Regions from separate parts of the Streptomyces sp. NPDC001902 genome, predicted to be linked through region 3. Evidence: riboswitches for the same ligand, from Rfam matches in the RefSeq annotation. Region 3 holds a riboswitch; each other region holds the start of a gene.
The links. A riboswitch is a leader RNA that binds a small molecule or an ion and turns the genes downstream of it on or off. The one in region 3 is predicted to bind cyclic di-AMP.
Positions count from the first base shown of each region.

Region 1: another riboswitch for cyclic di-AMP. It lies ahead of ACFYYN_RS06630 (M23 family metallopeptidase); the one in region 3 lies ahead of ACFYYN_RS06220 (C40 family peptidase).
Region 2: another riboswitch for cyclic di-AMP. It lies ahead of ACFYYN_RS02015 (M23 family metallopeptidase); the one in region 3 lies ahead of ACFYYN_RS06220 (C40 family peptidase).

Region 1 covers NZ_JBIATA010000003.1:70,823-76,366, forward strand. Annotated here, with positions in the region: gene ACFYYN_RS06610 (DNA gyrase/topoisomerase IV subunit A) at 1-217, opposite strand, end outside; gene ACFYYN_RS06615 (M16 family metallopeptidase) at 424-1,776, shown strand; gene ACFYYN_RS06620 (M16 family metallopeptidase) at 1,794-3,164, shown strand; gene ACFYYN_RS06625 (class I SAM-dependent methyltransferase) at 3,235-4,080, opposite strand; cyclic di-AMP (ydaO/yuaA leader) riboswitch at 4,359-4,515, shown strand; gene ACFYYN_RS06630 (M23 family metallopeptidase) at 4,531-5,295, shown strand; gene ACFYYN_RS06635 (GntR family transcriptional regulator) at 5,516-5,544, shown strand, end outside.
Region 2 covers NZ_JBIATA010000001.1:424,575-430,118, forward strand. Annotated here, with positions in the region: gene ACFYYN_RS02005 (caspase, EACC1-associated type) at 1-1,922, shown strand, start outside; gene ACFYYN_RS02010 (extracellular solute-binding protein) at 1,919-3,319, shown strand; cyclic di-AMP (ydaO/yuaA leader) riboswitch at 3,537-3,676, shown strand; gene ACFYYN_RS02015 (M23 family metallopeptidase) at 4,000-4,956, shown strand; gene ACFYYN_RS02020 (hypothetical protein) at 5,080-5,361, opposite strand; gene ACFYYN_RS02025 (DUF6227 family protein) at 5,473-5,544, opposite strand, start outside.
Region 3 covers NZ_JBIATA010000002.1:623,024-628,567, forward strand. Annotated here, with positions in the region: gene ACFYYN_RS06210 (M23 family metallopeptidase) at 1-1,304, shown strand, start outside; gene pcrA (DNA helicase PcrA) at 1,405-3,840, opposite strand; cyclic di-AMP (ydaO/yuaA leader) riboswitch at 4,094-4,251, shown strand; gene ACFYYN_RS06220 (C40 family peptidase) at 4,260-5,372, shown strand; gene ACFYYN_RS06225 (hypothetical protein) at 5,404-5,544, opposite strand, start outside.

The DNA of each region.
Region 1 (5,544 bases), on a different contig from region 3:
AGCCGCGCTCGGGGCGCAGCCCCATCTCGTTCATCTGGTAGACGATCCGCCGGTGCACCGGCTTGAGCCCGTCGCGGGCGTCCGGGAGGGCGCGCGAGTAGATGACCGAGTAGGCGTACTCGAGGAAGGACCCCTGCATCTCGTCGACGACGTCGATGTCGAGGATGCGCTCCTCGAAATCGTCCGGCGGCGGGGTCTTCGTGGTGCGGCGGGCCATCAGGGCGCTGCTCCTTCGGCTGGACCTCATCGGATAAGGACACGGGACTGTCGCGGACCATTGTGGACCGCCCCACCGACAGCCCGGACCACCCCCCCGCCTCATACGTGGCGGTGACGGGAACTTCGCGGGCCGTTTGTCCGCTGCCTAGAGTGGCAGGTCTCAGCACAAAACAACGAGTACGCGACCGGAAGGACAGCTTGCCCATGGGTCACACGGCCACGCCGGAGGCAGAATCCGGCGGCCTCACCGCGACCGAGCACCGCCTGGCCAACGGCCTGCGCGTCGTGCTCTCCGAGGACCACCTCACCCCGGTCGCCGCGGTCTGCCTCTGGTACGACGTCGGTTCCCGCCACGAGGTGAAGGGCCGTACCGGACTCGCCCACCTCTTCGAGCACTTGATGTTCCAGGGTTCGGCGAACGTCAAGGGCAACGGCCACTTCGAACTGGTCCAGTCCGCCGGCGGCTCCCTCAACGGCACCACCAGCTTCGAGCGCACCAACTACTTCGAGACCATGCCGGCCCACCAGTTGGAGCTCGCGCTCTGGCTCGAGGCCGACCGCATGGGCAGCCTGCTGTCCGCACTGGACCTGCAGAGCCTGGACAACCAGCGTGACGTGGTCAAGAACGAGCGCCGCCAGCGGTACGACAACGTCCCCTACGGCACCGCCTTCGAGCGGCTGACCGCGATGGCGTACCCGGACGGCCACCCGTACCACCACACCCCCATCGGCTCGATGGCGGACCTGGACGCCGCCTCCCTGGAGGACGCGCGGGCCTTCTTCCGGACCTACTACGCTCCGAACAACGCCGTCCTCGCGGTCGTCGGGGACATCGACCCGGAGCAGACGCTGGCCTGGATCGAGAAGTACTTCGGCACCATCCCGTCCCACGACGGCAAGCCGGCGCCCCGTGACGGTTCACTCCCCGGGGTGATCGGCGGGGAGCTCCGCGAGGTCGTCGAGGAGGACGTCCCCTCGCGCGCCCTGATGGCCGCCTACCGGCTGCCGCACGACGGGACCCGCGAGTCCGACGCCGCGGACCTGGCGCTGACCGTCCTCGGCGGCGGTGAGTCCTCCCGGCTGCACAACCGCCTGGTGCGCCGGGACCGCAGCGCCGTCGCGGCCGGGTTCGGCCTGCTGAGGCTGGCCGGGGCGCCGTCGCTCGGCTGGCTCGACGTGAAGACGTCCAGCGGCGTCGAGGTGCCCACCATCGAGGCCGCAGTCGACGAGGAACTGGCCCGCTTTGCCGAGGAGGGCCCGACCCCGGAGGAGATGGAGCGGGCGCAGGCCCAGCTCGAGCGCGAGTGGCTGGACCGGCTCGCCACGGTCGGCGGCCGTGCCGACGAACTGTGCCGGTACGCGGTGCTGTTCGGCGACCCGCAGCTCGCGCTGACCGCCGTCAAGCGCATCCTGGACATCACCGCGGACGAGGTGCGCGCCGTCGCCGCGGCCACCCTGCGGCCCGACAACCGCGCCGTGCTGGTCTACGAGCCCACGGGTTCGGCGGACGCGTCCGGCGAGGACTCCGACGAGGACGAGGAGGGCGCGGACCAGTGACCGACGTCCACACCACCATGACGTTCCACCCGCAGCCACGGCCGGGACAGCCCAAGCCCTGGGACTTCCCGGCCCCCGAGCGGTCCACGCTGCCCAACGGGCTGACGGTGCTGCGCAGCCGGCGCCCCGGCCAGAAGGTCGTCGCCGTCGAGGTGCTGCTCACGGCGCCGCTCGACGCCGAGCCCGAGGGCCTGGACGGCGTCGCCACGATCATGGCCCGGGCCCTGTCCGAGGGCACCGACAAGCACACCGCCGAGGAGTTCGCCGCCGAGCTGGAGCGCTGCGGGGCCACCCTCGACGCGCACGCCGACCACCCCGGCGTGCGGGTCTCCCTGGAGGTCCCCGCCTCCCGTCTCGACAAGGCCCTCGGCCTGCTCGCCGACGCGCTGCGCGCCCCGGCGTTCCCGGACGGCGAGGTCGAGCGGCTGGTGCGCAACCGCCTCGACGAGATCCCGCACGAGCTGGCCAACCCCGCGCGGCGCGCCGCCATGGCGCTGTCCAAGGAGCTGTTCGCCGCCGACCTGCGCTGCTCCCGGCCGCGCCAGGGCACCGAGGAGACGGTCGCGCGCATCGACGCCTCCGCCGTCCGTGCCTTCTACGACACGCACGTACGGCCGTCCACCTCGACGGCCGTCGTGGTCGGCGACTTCACCGGGATCGACCTGGAGGCGCTGCTCGAGAGCACGCTGGGGGAGTGGAGCGGCAAGCCCGCCGAGCGCCGCCCGCTGCCCGCGATCACCGCGGACGACACCGCGCGCGTCGTGATCGTCGACCGGCCCGGGTCCGTCCAGACCCAGGTGCTCATCGGCCGCGCCGGCGCGGACCGCCACGATCCCGTGTGGGCCGCCCAGGTGCTCGGCACGTACTGCCTCGGCGGCACGCTGACCTCGCGCCTGGACCGCGTCCTGCGCGAGGAGAAGGGTTACACCTACGGCGTGCGGGCCTTCGGTCAGGTGCTGCTGTCCACGCCCGAGGGCACCGGCGTCTCCCTGCTCGGCATCAGCGGGTCCGTGGCGACCGACGTCACCGCGCCCGCGCTGGCCGACACCTGGCAGGTGCTGCGCACCCTGGCGGCGGAGGGGCTCACCGACGAGGAGCGCGACGCCGCCGTGCAGAACCTGGTGGGCGTCGCGCCGCTGCGCTACGAGACCGCCTCGGCGGTGGCCGGGACCTTCGCCGACCAGGTCGAGCAGTCCCTGCCGGACGACTTCCAGGCCCGGCTCTACGAGCGGCTGGCCGTCACCGGCACGGTGGAGGCGACGGCCGCGGCCGTCAACGCCTTCCCCCTGGACCGGCTCGTGGTCGTCCTCGTCGGCGACGCCTCCGTCATCGCGGACCCGATCCGCGAGCTGGGCATCGGCCCGGTCGAGGTCGTCACGGGCGGCTGACCGGTAGCTCCGCACCGCGGCCCCGGATGCCCTTGCGGCACCCGGGGCCGCGGTGCGCGGGGCTACCCGTTCAGCGGCCCAGCCGGGCCGCCGCCACGTTGATCCGCATGCCGCACGGAACGCGTCCGCCGGCTCCGCTCAGGCCGGCGGCCCGGTCCAGGAACACGGCGCGCAGCTCCTCGGTCGGCTCCTCGTCCAGGACCTCCATGTCGTAGAACGTCCCGGTGAGGGCGGACCAGACCTCGTGGGGCGTCCCGTCCATGCCGATGACGACCGTCTCCCAGGACAGCGGTGCGAAGCCGAGGGGTGCGAGGAGCCCGTCGAGCCCCTCCCGGCTCCGTGTCCTGCGGTCGCCCAGCCGCGGAAGACGCCGCTGCGCCGCCTTGAAGTACGGCACGGCCAGCGTCAGGAAGAGCTCCACGGCCTCGCCGGGGACGGGCCCGCCGCCGACGGCGACGGCGAACGTACCGCCCGGTGCGAGCACCCGGGCGGCCTCGGCCACGACCCGGTCGGCGTCCGGCATCAGCATGAGCGCCATGTGGGAGACCACGGCGTCGAAGGAGCCGTCGGCGAAGGGCAGCTCCTGCGCACGCCCCTGCCGCAGGTCGGCGCCGGCCAGCGCGGGCCGCCGGCGGGCGAGGGCCAGCTCGCCCTCCGACAGGTCGACGCCGGCGGGAACCGCGACCCCGCGCCCGGCGAGCAGTTCCAGCAGGGCACCGTCCGCGCAGCCGAGGTCCAGGACCCGCCGGGCGCCGGCGACACGCTCGGCGAGCACCGCGTAACTCGTCCGCCCGTCGCGGGTGGGGGCGGCCTCGGTCCCCTTCGACTGACGGCCGGGCATCCGGTCGTGGAAGGCGCGCAGGAAGTCCTCGGCGGCGCGGGCGGCGTCGGTGGCCGCCCCTGGTGTCGTGGTCACCCCGTGACCCTACGTACGCGGTGCCGCCACCGGGTCCCGTTCGGCCGGGCCGGACGGTGACGCCGGTCACCGCGGCCCGCGCCACGGCCGTGCGGGGGCTTCCGGGAGGGGTGCGCACCGCCGGGGAGCTGCGGCATCGCGGTATTGCGGACGGTTGCGACCGGTTGGCGGCCGGTGTGGCATCCCGCACATATTGCCGGATTTTTTTGGAACCGGGAGCAACGCCTGGTTAACGTCCTCGGGTTGCCCGGCGGAAGCAGCCGCCTCCCGCGGCACCGGAGCAACGATCGCCGAGTCCCCGTCAGGCGTGAGCCTGGGGAGCCGGGGACCCACCTGAGATGTCCCTGGGGTGAATCGGGCGGCCTGCCGCCGCCCGTAGGAGACCTTCCTGCTCCGAACCCGTCAGCTAACCCGGTAGGCGAGAAGGAAGGAAAGGATCCCCGCCTGCCCATGGCGTCGTTCTCCATACGTTCCACCCTGGCCGGCGCCGCCGCGCTGACCACCGTCACCACCGGCGCGTTCGTCGTGCCCGCCGCGGCTGCCGACGCCAGGGCCGAGGGTTCCGCCTTCGCCCGCTGCGCCGCGGTCGCCGGGGACCTCGCCGCGCACCTCGCCGACCAGGCCTCGGCCCAGCACCGGGCCGCGGTCGTCGCGCAGAAGCGCCACGACGCCCTGGTCGCGCGCGCCAAGCGCGCCGCTCGTGAGCGTGCCGCCAAGGAGGCCGCCGCCAAGGCGGCCAAGGCCAAGGCGGCCCGGGAGAGCGGCACCGCGCACGCCTCCCGGAGCGCCGCGAAGGGCCGCGGCACGCTCGGCGGCTGGATGCTGCCGGTCGCCGGCTCCATCGGCACGCCCTACCACGCGACCAGCAGCCTGTGGTCCTCCGGCTACCACACCGGCGTGGACTTCCAGGCCTCCGTCGGCACCCCGGTGCACGCCGCCGGCGCGGGCACCGTCGTCGAGGCGGGCTGGGGCGGCTCCTACGGCAACAACGTCGTGATCCGCCACGCGGACGGCATGTACACCCAGTACGCCCACCTGTCCTCGCTGGGCGTGTCCGTGGGCCAGACCGTCTCCGCGGGGCAGCAGATCGGCCTGTCGGGCGCCACCGGCAACGTGACGGGGCCGCACCTGCACTTCGAGGCCCGTACGGCACCGTCCTACGGCGCCGACGTGGACCCGCTGGCGTACCTGCGTTCCAAGGGCGTCCGCATCTGAGCCATTCCCCTCCCCCCACACGAAGGCCCCGGTTCCCCCGCCGGGGCCTTCGGCATGCCGGCGCTTCCCGGCCGCGGGGTGTCCAAAAATGCTCCATGAATTCAGGGCAGCCGTCGGAATCGGCGGCGTGCTGGAATAGAGTCGCGGCAGAAACGCCGGCTCCTCCGTTACACGGGGATTAAAGGACGGCCGTCGGCGCGCACCGAAAGGAACCTGCGATGTGGGGTCGTACGTGAAGGGGGTCGGCGG
Region 2 (5,544 bases), on a different contig from region 3:
TCCGGGTGCTGACCGAGGGCACCGACCCGTACGACCCGGTCACCGTGCAGCGTCTCGGGGTCCGGCTGCACGAACTGGCCGGGGAGTACGCCGCCACGCTCGACGAGCGGGTGGACTACGACCCCTGGTTCCCGACCGAGCGCTCCAGCAACAGCGCCGGCGACACCGTCCTGTCGCAGGCCCGGCTGACCCCGCGCCCCGCCCGCGGGACCCGCTGGCTGACGCCCTTGCGCCGGCTCGCCCAGTACGCCGGCTTCACCTGGACGTGGACGGCGGGACCCCACCAGCCGCTCTGGCACCGGGCCGTGGGCGCCGGCACCGCCCTGGCCCTGCTCGCGGGCGCCGTCACCGGCTGGACGTGGGCGCACCGCCCGGCACCGCTGTGCCCCGCCCCGCTCGAACTGCGGGTGCTCACCTCGCCGGAGACCCGCGCAGCGCTCACCTCCGTGCTCGACGCCTTCCAGGACAGCGACGCCGCCGGCACCACCGCAGCCCTCGGCGGCCGGCCCGAGGGCTGCGGCCAGATCAACACCACCGTGTACGCGGCCCCCACCGACCGCACCCTCGCCGCCTTCCGCGCCTCCGCCGCCTGGGCCGAACCGGAACGCGCCTGCGAGGACGGCGGGGACTGCGCGCTGCCGCTGCGGGACGTCGGGCCGCACCCGGACGTGTGGATACCGGCGGCCGGCACCGCCCCCACCCAGGTGCTGGCCGAGACCCGGCGTCCGGAGAGCGTCGTCGCCCTCGGCCGGCCGGTCACCCTCGCGCACTCCCCGGCCGTCCTCGCCGCGACCACCTCCCTGGAGGGCGTCGGGCGCACCGGCAGCACCGCGCAGCAACTGGTCGACGCCGCCCACGCGCAGGACGTGGTCGTCCGCAGCGCCGAACCGCACTCCTCGGACGCCGCCCTGGACCAGCTGCTGCACCTGACGCCGGGCACCCGGGTCACCACCGACGCCGTGCCCCCTGCGGACGACCGGGCCCTGGCCTGTTCCGCCCGCACCTGGCTGGTCGAACGGCGAGGCACCCAACAGGCCCTTGTCATCGCCGAGTCCACCCTCGCCGGCCTCGTCACCCCGGCCCTGGAGTCCCGTCCCCCGTGCCTGGGCAACCAGTCCGACCCCTACACCGCCTACTACCCCGCCGACGTGCCACCCCTGGACCTCACCCTCGTGCCGGTGACCTGGGAGACCGGCCGGGCCGACCGCGCCGTACGTGCCGAGGCGGTGCACCGGCTCGCCGCCTGGCTGCGCTCCGGTCCGGGACAACGGGCCCTGGCCGCACAGGGCTTCCGCACGGACGTCACCGGGACGGCCGCGGCCGGCGACACCCCGCTGGACAGCGCGATCTTCGTCGCCGATCCGCCGACGGGCGGCGCACCGCCCACCAGGAGGGCCATCGAGGCCGCCCTGCGGGACCACGGCGAGGCCACCGGCACCCGGCGCGACGTCCTCTTCGCCGTCGACGTCTCCAGCTCTTCCTACTCCGGGGCGAACGTCTCCGTCGTGCGCTCCGTCCTGGCCCGCGCGTCCGGCTACCGGTACGGCATCGCCGCGGTGCCCGGCCGCACCCTGCTGGCGCCGGGGCCGAACGACGCGGCCTCGCGGGACGCCGCGATCCGCGCGCTGGCACCGGTCGAGCGGGACGCGCCCGTGGCCGCCGCCCTGCGCCGGTGGTCCCGCGCGCTCGCCGACTCCCCCGGCGCCCTGATCGTCCTCATCACCGACGACGAGGACAGTGCCCGAGCGGAGCCGCCGGACGTGGACGTCCCCGTACTGGTGGTCTCCCTGGAGAGCTACGGCTGCTCGCTGCGCTTCAACAAGGCGGTGACGGAGGGCGGCGGCGCCTGCCTGGCGGCCACGCAGGACCTTCCGGACCGGGTCGCGGAGACGATCACCCGCCTCACCTCGGGAGGGTCATGACAGCCCCGGGCCCCAGGAGCACGGGCGGCACCCTCCCGCCCCCGCGCTCCGTCCGCCGCCGGCGCCGCACCCTGGGCGTCCTGCTCCTGCTGGCCGTCGCGGCCTGCAGCGGCCCCGCCGCGGCGCCGGGCCCGGCACCCGACCGCTCCCGGCCGCTGATCGTCGCCAGCGACGCCGACCTCACCGCCGGCGGGCAGCCCGGGGTCCGCCGTGCGCTGATCGACGCGTGGAACCGGCGCAACCCGGACCGGCCCGCCCGGCTCGTCGAGCTCCCCTCCGCCTCCGACGAGCAGCGCAGCGAGCTGATCGGCGCCTTCCAGTCCGGCACCGCCGCGTACGACGTGGTCAACCTCGACATCAGCTGGATCCCCGAGTTCGCCGACAGCGGGCTGCTGCGCCCGCTCGACCCCGCCCTCGTCGACGGGGACTTCCTGCCCCAGGCCGCGGACGCGGGCCGCTGGAAGGGCCGCACGTACACGGTGCCCTTCAACACCGACGTCGGCCTGCTCTACTACCGCACCGACGACCTCGCCAAGGCCGGTCGCCGCCCCGCCGACCTGCGCGGCTACGCCAAGATCAGCGACCTGCTCGCCGACGTCCGCCCGCTCGGCCACCCCGCCTACACCACCCAGCTGCGCGCGTACGAGGGGCTGACCGTCAACACCCTGGAAGCCTTCTGGACCGCGGGCGTCGCACTCGTCGACGGCGACGGCCGCTACATCGGCACCGAGGACGGGCTGCGCGAGGGCCTGGATGAGCTCGGCCGGCTGGGTGCCGCCAACAACCTCAACCCGGAGTCCCTGGAGGCCGACGAGTCCGTCACGCTCGCCCAGTTCACCGAGGGTCAGAGCGTGCTGATGCGCAACTGGCCCTACGCCTACAACCGGCTCGACGCCACCCTCGCCCCCGGTGTCCGCTTCGGTGTGGCCCGGCTCCCCGGCGTCGCCGCCCTCGGCGGTCAGAGCCTGGGGGTGGCGGCGACCAGCGACCGCCCGGACGACGCCGCGGACCTGATCCGCTTCCTGACCGGACGCGGCGCCCAACATGCCCTGCTCGGGGCGGGTTTCGCCCCCGCGCGGCGGTCTGCATACGGAGCCGGGGATGTCAACTGTGACGATCCTCACGACCCCCGTGCATGGTTCCACGACCGTCCCGCGGGGCACGGCTCGGAGCCCTCGCCCTCGCCGTCCGTCGCGACCCCCGGTTACACGACCGTGCTGTGGTGCGCGCTGCAGGCCGCCAGGGCCCGTCCGGCGACCGCGCACTACGTCACGTTCACCCGGGTCCTGCAGCGTGAAGTGCACGGAATGCTCGCGACGCACCGCAGCGCCGACGCCACGGCGGAGCGTCTGGGCGGCCGTCTGGGGCGCGCGCTCGGCGGCCGGGGTCCGGGGTGACCATCACTCCTCGTGAGCGCGGCACTCCCTTCCGCATAACGACTGATGCACACTCACATTTCCCGTAGGTCACGGCAGTCACGGCCCAATGTCCACGTATGTCCTGTCCATCCCCATAGATTCCCGTCATGAACTCGCTTGAGTGGCTTGGAATTGGCGGGCGCCTCTATTAACGTTCGATAACGCAGCGCGGTCATCCCGCCGCCGACAGGGCGGCGCCGTGCGCTTGCCGAATCCCGTCCGCGGGAACCGGGGAACCACTTCCTGGGGTGAATCGGGGGCCCTCCGCGGTCCTCGTAGGAGACCTTCCTGCTCCGAACCCGTCAGCTAACCCGGTAGGCGAGAAGGAAGGAAAGGAGCGCGCCCGCGTGGCGTCGAACGAGCCTGCCCTGATACCCGGGCAGCAACAGGGGTCCGCAACCGCGTACTCCGAGTGGGACACCGCCGAGTGGAACATCGCCGCCGGCTGGAATCCCCCGGCAGCCGAGCAGGCACCGCCGACGAAGAACGCGATCGACGGCTGGGACACCGGCCAGTGGAACATGGCCGCCGGCTGGTTCGACGCGGCAGCCGCCGAGGCGACGACCTCCCACGACACCACGTCCGCGGGCTACGAGGCCGCGGGCTATGAGGCGCCCGAGGCCGCTGCCCCCGCACCCGCCCAGCCCCTCCCCGAGCACATCGAGGCCTTCGACGGTACGGGGGACCTCGAGGACCCCGACACCTTCGAGAGCGCGCCCTACGAGGGCCCGCAGGCCGAGCCGTGGAACCCCACCGAGGAGTCCGCCGGCCCCCGTCGCGCCCGGCACCGCGTCGCCAAGCAGCGCTCCATGGGCCGCGGTTCGGCCGTCTTCGGGGTCGCGGCCGTGGCCGTGCTGGGCGTCGGAGGGGTCGCCACCGCCGAGGGCAAGAACCCGCTCCCCGTCTCCTTGCCCGAGGTGTCCCACCTGCCCGGCATCGGAGCGCTCGTCGGCGACGACAGCGCGCCCGAGGCCAAGCAGGTCGCCGAGGCACTCAGCCCCGACGCGGGTGAGGCCCTGCGCAACCGCATCCTCGACCAGGCCCAGCAGCAGCGGAACGCCGCCGACCGGTCCGCCAGGAACGCCGCACAGCAGGAGGCGGCGGCCAAGGCCGCCAAGTCCGCGGCGGCGGAGCGGGTCCGCGCTGAGGCCGCCGCCAAGAAGAAGGCCGTGGCGGAGGCCGCGAAGAAGCTCGAGGCCGCCCGCCTGGCCGAGCTCGCCAAGAGCTTCGTCAAGCCGGTCACCTCGTACACGCTGACCGCCGGCTTCGGCGAGTCCAGCTCGCTGTGGGCCAACACCCACACCGGCCAGGACTTCGCCGCCCCCACCGGCACCCCGGTCAAGGCCATCCACAGCGGCACCATCACCGAGGCCGGGTGGGCGGGTTCGTACGGCTACCGGATCATCCTGACCCTCGACGACGGCACCGAGCTCTGGTACTGCCACCTCTCCTCGATGATCGTCACCTCCGGCAAGGTCAACACGGGTGACACCATCGGCCGTGTCGGCGCGACGGGCAACGTCACGGGCCCGCACCTGCACCTCGAGGTGCGCCCCGGTGGCGGCGACCCGATCGGCCCGATGGGCTGGCTGCGCAGTAAGGGCCTGTCCGTCTGAGCGACCGGCCCCACGGACTCCGGCGGTCCTGGTGACACCCCCCGTCACCCAGGGCCGCCGGTCCGTTTCGCGGGACGCCCACGAGACGCCCATACGGGATGCCCACGGGACGTCTGCGAACGCTTACGGGACGACGAAGTTGTAGAGCTCCGCGATCCTCGGCGGTCCGCTCGGTTCGGGGAAACCGGACTCCTTGGCGGCGGGCAACATGATCTCCATGAAGGCCTCGAGCGCCTGCGCGGACTGCCAGACGTTCACCAGCCGCAGACCCTCGTTGGTGATCACGGCGGCATGCGAGAGCAGCCCCGCGGGAGGATGCTCGGGCCCGAACCCCGCGCGGTGGTTCGCCTCCTCGTACTGCAGGGCCGTCACACCGGGGAACTCGACCTCCGCCAGGACCGGCATGGGGACCTCCCGCTTCCCACCGACACGCCTACGCCCCAATTTCCTCCGGCTGCACCCCGGCCGCAATCCGGCCGGGGTCCCGCCCGGGGTCCGGCGACGAGGCCGGCGAGGCTAGAGAGCCTCCAGCCGGACGTCCGCCGAGTCGCACGCCGCCGTCTCGTCGGAGTACACCTCGCACACCGG
Region 3 (5,544 bases):
ACGCCCCCGAGTACAGCGGCTATGGGTACGAGGGGCATTCCGACGCCTCCTACGCGCCCATGGGCGCCGCTCACGCGGATGACGATCCACTCTTCGGCTCCTGCCAGGGCTACCCCGCCTACGACACGGGGTCCTACGCCACCGTCTCGTACGACACCACCGCGACCGGCTACTGGCCCTCGGGGCAGGCCGCCGGCACCGCCGCCTACGGCGACCACGTGGGCACGGCCACCGGCACCTGGTACCCGGACGCCACGCAGGCGCAGCCGGCGGCGGCCTACGACTACCCGCAGTACGAGCACACGGCCGTCCACACCGCCTACGAGGAGCCCGAGGCCGCTCACGCCCACGCTCCCGAGCCCGCCGCCCACGAGCAGCCGGACCGGTACGGGACCGGGACGTACGCCCAGGAGCACTACGAGGCCGACCGGTACGAGCCGGAGTCGTACGAGGCCGAGCAGTACGAGCCCTACGAGCCCGACGCCCACGACACCGCCGAGGACGACGCGGACCCGGAGCACGACACCGAGGACGGCGCCGCCCCGGCCGCCCTGCCGCGCCCGCGCAGCGGGAACGGCGTCGGGAGCCGTCGGCGCCGCCCGGCCCGGCGCTCCGCCCTGCTCACCGTCGCCGTCCCCTCCGTGGCGGTGATGGGCGTCGCCTGCGCGGCCGCCGTCACCGTCAACACCGACGACCCCGACAGCAGCCGCACCCAGGCCGACGGCGTGCCCGAGGCGGCCAACGCCCCGACCACGAAGCTCGACCAGCAGCTGGCCGGGGTGAACCGGGACGTCGACGACTTCACCGACCGGGCCAGCCGCAACCAGGAGCGCATCGACCTCAAGGAGCGCCAGGCGCTGGAGCGCGCGAAGAAGGCGGCGGAGGCGGCCCTCAAGGAGCAGCTGCGCCCCAAGTTCCTGCTCCCGGTCAAGCAGCACGGCCTGAGCGCTTACTTCGGTCAGGCGGGCGTGAACTGGATGTCGGTCCACACCGGCATCGACTTCCCGGTGGACTACGGCACGCCGGTGATGGCCGCGACCGACGGCGTCGTGCGCACCCAGTGGAACAGCGCCTACGGCAACATGGCGATAGTGACCGCCCCCGACGGCACCGAGACCTGGTACTGCCACCTGAGCAGCACCAAGATCCGCTCGGGCTCGGTCAAGGCCGGCGAGGTCATCGCCTACTCCGGCAATTCGGGCAACTCCACCGGGCCGCACCTCCACTTCGAGGTGCGTCCCGCGGGCGGCGCGGCCATCGACCCGCTGCAGTGGCTGCTGAAGCACGGGATCGACCCGCGCTGAGCCCGGGCGGGCCCCGCCGGAGCGGGACCGGGGCCGGAAGCGGTCCCGGAACCGGGCCCGGCCCGGACGAGGCCCGGGCGAGGACCGCTCCTGAAGCCCGCTAGAGCTTCTCCACCGGCGCGTACCGCAGCAGCAGCACCTTCGGCCGCTCGTCGCCGAAGTCGATGGTGGCCTTGGCTTTCTCCCCGCTGCCGTCGACCGCGACGACCGTGCCCAGCCCGAACGTGTCGTGCGTGACCCGGTCACCGACCGCCAGCGAGATGACCGGGCGGTCCTGGGTGCGCCGCGTCGCGAATCCGGAGGGCCCGCTTTTCGACGGGGAACGCGACAGCATCGAGGCCGCCGCCGACACCGAGGCGGAGGGTGCCGCGGAGGCGCCCGTGCGCTTCCACTCGATGAGCGGCTCCGGGATCTCCTCCAGGAAGCGCGAGGGCGGGTTGTACGAGGGCTGGCCCCAGGCGCTGCGCATGGTCGACCGCGTCACGTACAGACGCTGCCGCGCCCGCGTGATGCCGACGTAGGCGAGCCGCCGCTCCTCCTCCAGCTCCTTGGTCTGGCCGAGCGCGCGCATGTGCGGGAAGACCCCGTCCTCCATGCCGGTCAGGAAGACCACCGGGAACTCCAGGCCCTTGGCGGTGTGCAGGGTCATCAGCGTTATGACGCCGCCGCCCTCGTCGTCGTCCGGGATCTGGTCGGAGTCGGCGACCAGCGCGACCCGCTCCAGGAACTCCGCGAGCGTGCCGGGCTCCTCCTCGGTGCGCTCCTGCTCGAACTCCAGTGCCACCGCCGCGAGTTCCTGGAGGTTCTCGATGCGGGTCTCGTCCTGCGGGTCGGTGGAGGCCTGCAGCTCGGCCAGGTAGCCCGTGCGCTCCAGCACGGCCTCCAGGACGGTGGCGGGGCCGGCGCCGGAGTCGACGACCGTGCGCAGCTCCTCCAGGAGCTCGTTGAAGCGCTTGACGGCGTTGACCGAGCGCGACGCCATGCCGAAGGCCTCGTCGACCCGGCGCAGCGCGGCGGCGAAGGAGATCCGCTCGCGCGAGGCCAGGGCGTCGACCATGGCCTCGGCGCGCTCCCCGATGCCGCGCTTGGGCACGTTGAGGATGCGGCGCAGCGGGACGGTGTCCTCGGGGTTGGCGAGCACGCGCAGGTAGGCCAGGACGTCCCGGACCTCCTTGCGCTCGTAGAAGCGGACACCGCCGACGACCTTGTAGGGCAGGCCGACGCGGATGAAGACCTCTTCGAAGACACGGGACTGCGCGTTGGTCCGGTAGAAGACCGCGACCTCGCCGGGGCGGGCGTCGCCGGAGTCGGTGAGCCGGTCGATCTCGTCGGCGATGAACTGCGCCTCGTCGTGCTCCTGGTCGGCGACGTAGCCGGTGATGACCGGGCCCTGGCCGGCCTCCGTCCACAGGTTCTTGGGGCGGCGGGAGGCGTTGCGCTCGATGACGGCGTTGGCGGCGGTCAGGATGTTCTGGGTGGAGCGGTAGTTCTGCTCCAGCAGGATCGTGCGGGCCTGCGGGTAGTCCTCCTCGAACTGGAGGATGTTGCGGATCGTGGCGCCGCGGAAGGCGTAGATGCTCTGGTCGGCGTCACCGACCACGCACAGCTCGGCGGGCCCCTCTCCGCCCTCCTCCGCGTCACCGGTCCCGACCAGCTCGCGCACCAGGGTGTACTGGGCGTGGTTGGTGTCCTGGTACTCGTCGACCAGGACGTGCCGGAACCGGCGCCGGTAGTGCTCGGCGACGTCCGGGAAGGCCTGGAGCAGGTTGACCGTGGTCATGATGATGTCGTCGAAGTCGAGCGCGTTGGCCTCGCGCAGCCGCGACTGGTACATCGCGTAGGCCTCGGCGAGCTTCTTCTCGAAGGGGTTCTCGGCCTGGTCGGCGAAGGTCTCCTCGTCGATGAGCTCGTTCTTGAGGTTGGAGACCTTGGCGCTGAAGGACTTCGGCGGGAACTGCTTGGGGTCCAGGTCCAGGTCGCGGCAGACCAGGGCCATCAGCCGCTTGGAGTCGGCCGCGTCGTAGATCGAGAAGCTGGAGGTGAAGCCGAGCCTCTTGGACTCCCGGCGCAGGATGCGGACGCACGCGCTGTGGAAGGTGGAGACCCACATCACGTTGGCGCGCGGGCCGACCAGCTGCTCGACCCGCTCCTTCATCTCCCCGGCGGCCTTGTTGGTGAAGGTGATCGCCAGGATCTGGCCGGGGTGCACCTTGCGGGCGCCCAGCAGGTACGCGATGCGGTGGGTGAGCACCCGGGTCTTGCCCGAGCCGGCGCCGGCGACGATGAGCAGCGGGGAGCCGGTGTGCTCGACGGCGGCACGCTGCTGCTCGTTGAGCCCCTCCAGCAGCGCGGACGGGTCGACGACCGGGCGGGGGGCGCCGTCCCGGTAGTACGCGTCCCGGTCGACGGGCGCGTCGAAGCGCCCCTCGAAGAGGTCGTCGGGAGCCGTGTCGGGCTCGTCCTCGGGAGGCGGCGGGGGCTCCTCCTCCCTCGGTTCGAGGCCGGCCAGGAAGCTGTCGTCAAAGAGGCTGCTCATCGCCTCCCGAGTCTAGGCCGTGGGACGGACAGCGGTGCGCCGCTTGCCCCAGCCCGAGCCCCAGCCGAGCCCGAGCCCGCACCCTCCGCGGCACGGCCCGTCGCCGTCCGTGGCGGCCCGTGGCGACCCCGCATGGTGAAGGTCACGAAATGATTGCGGACAATTCGAACACCAGGGTTCCCACGGACCCCCGCAGTTGACTACCGTGCCGCATCAGGCGGTCCGCTCCATGCGGCGGCGACCGTGCCGTCACGGGCCGCCTCCGCTGAGTCCGGCGACCGCCGGAGCCGGGGACCCACGACCTTGGGGTGAATCGGTCCGCACGAGCGCAGCGCGCCCGCACGGCCCGTAGGGCGGCCTTCCGAAGCCCGAACCCGACAGCTAACCCGGTAGGCGGTCCACGGAAGGAGCCGCCTGACTTGGCGACGCACCGCAAGCCGCGCCCGCGCGCGCTGACCGTCCCCGGCCCCCGGGCCGCGGTGGGGCTCACGACCGCCGCGCTGGCGACCGTCACCCTCTTCGGCGAGAGCGCGAGCGCGGCGCCCGCCTCACCCGACAAGCCCTCCATCACCGAGGTCAAGGCCCAGGTCGACAAGCTCCACCACCAGGCCGAGGCCGCCACCGAGCGCTACAACGGCGCCAAGGAGCAGACCGAGCAGCAGCGGGCGCGCGCCGACGCGCTGCTGGACCAGGTGGCCCGCAGGACCGAGACGCTCAACTCCGCCCGCCGCACCATCGGCGAGTACGCCGCGGCGCAGTACCGGGGCGGCGGCCTGGACGGGACGACGAGCTTCCTGCTCACCTCCGACCCGCAGCAGTTCCTGGACCAGGCGCACCTGATGGACCGCCTGTCCGACCGCCAGGAGCACGCGCTGGAGACCTTCCGCTCCGAACAGGCGGAGACGACGGCCAAGCGCGCCGAGGCGGTCGAGAGCCTGCAGAAGCTGACGGACGCGCAGCGGCGGCTGAACGCGGAGAAGACCACGGTCAAGCAGAAGCTCGCCGCGGCGCAGAAGCTGCTGAACAGCCTCACCGCCCAGGAGAAGGCACGGCTGGCGGCGCTGGAGAAGAAGCGGCAGGAGGAGGCCGCCGCGAAGGCCGCGGAGATCGCCGCCAAGGAGAAGGCCGCGCAGGAGGCGGCCGGGGGGTCGGGCTCGACGGCCCCGGTGTCCGGCACCTACGCCGCCAAGGCGGCCAAGGCGATCGAGTTCGCGCGCGCCCAGCTGGGCAAGCCGTACGTGTACGGCGCCACCGGCCCCAACTCCTACGACTGCTCGGGCCTGACCCAGGCCGCCTGGGGCGCCGCGGGCGTCTCGATCCCCCGCGTCACCTACGACCAGGTCGACTTCGGCAGCCGCGTCACCGCCGACCAGCTGCAACCCGGCGACCTGGTCTTCTTCTACTCGGACGTCACCCACGTCGGCCTCTACATCGGCGGCGGCCAGATGATCCACGCCCCCCACACCGGGACCGTGGTGAAGATCGCCCCGATCACGGAGATGCCGATCTACGGCTACGCCCGGATGGCCTGAGCCCCCGCCCGGCCCGTCGCCTCGGCCGGGCTCAGGTCCACAGCACCGCGATGAAGATGTTGGCGGTGGTCAGCGCACCCACGGTGCCGAAGGCCGCCGCCGGCACCTTCTCCTCGTCCCGCTTGACGTAGACCAGGCCGAGGATCACCACCAGGATCGCGAGCTTCACGCC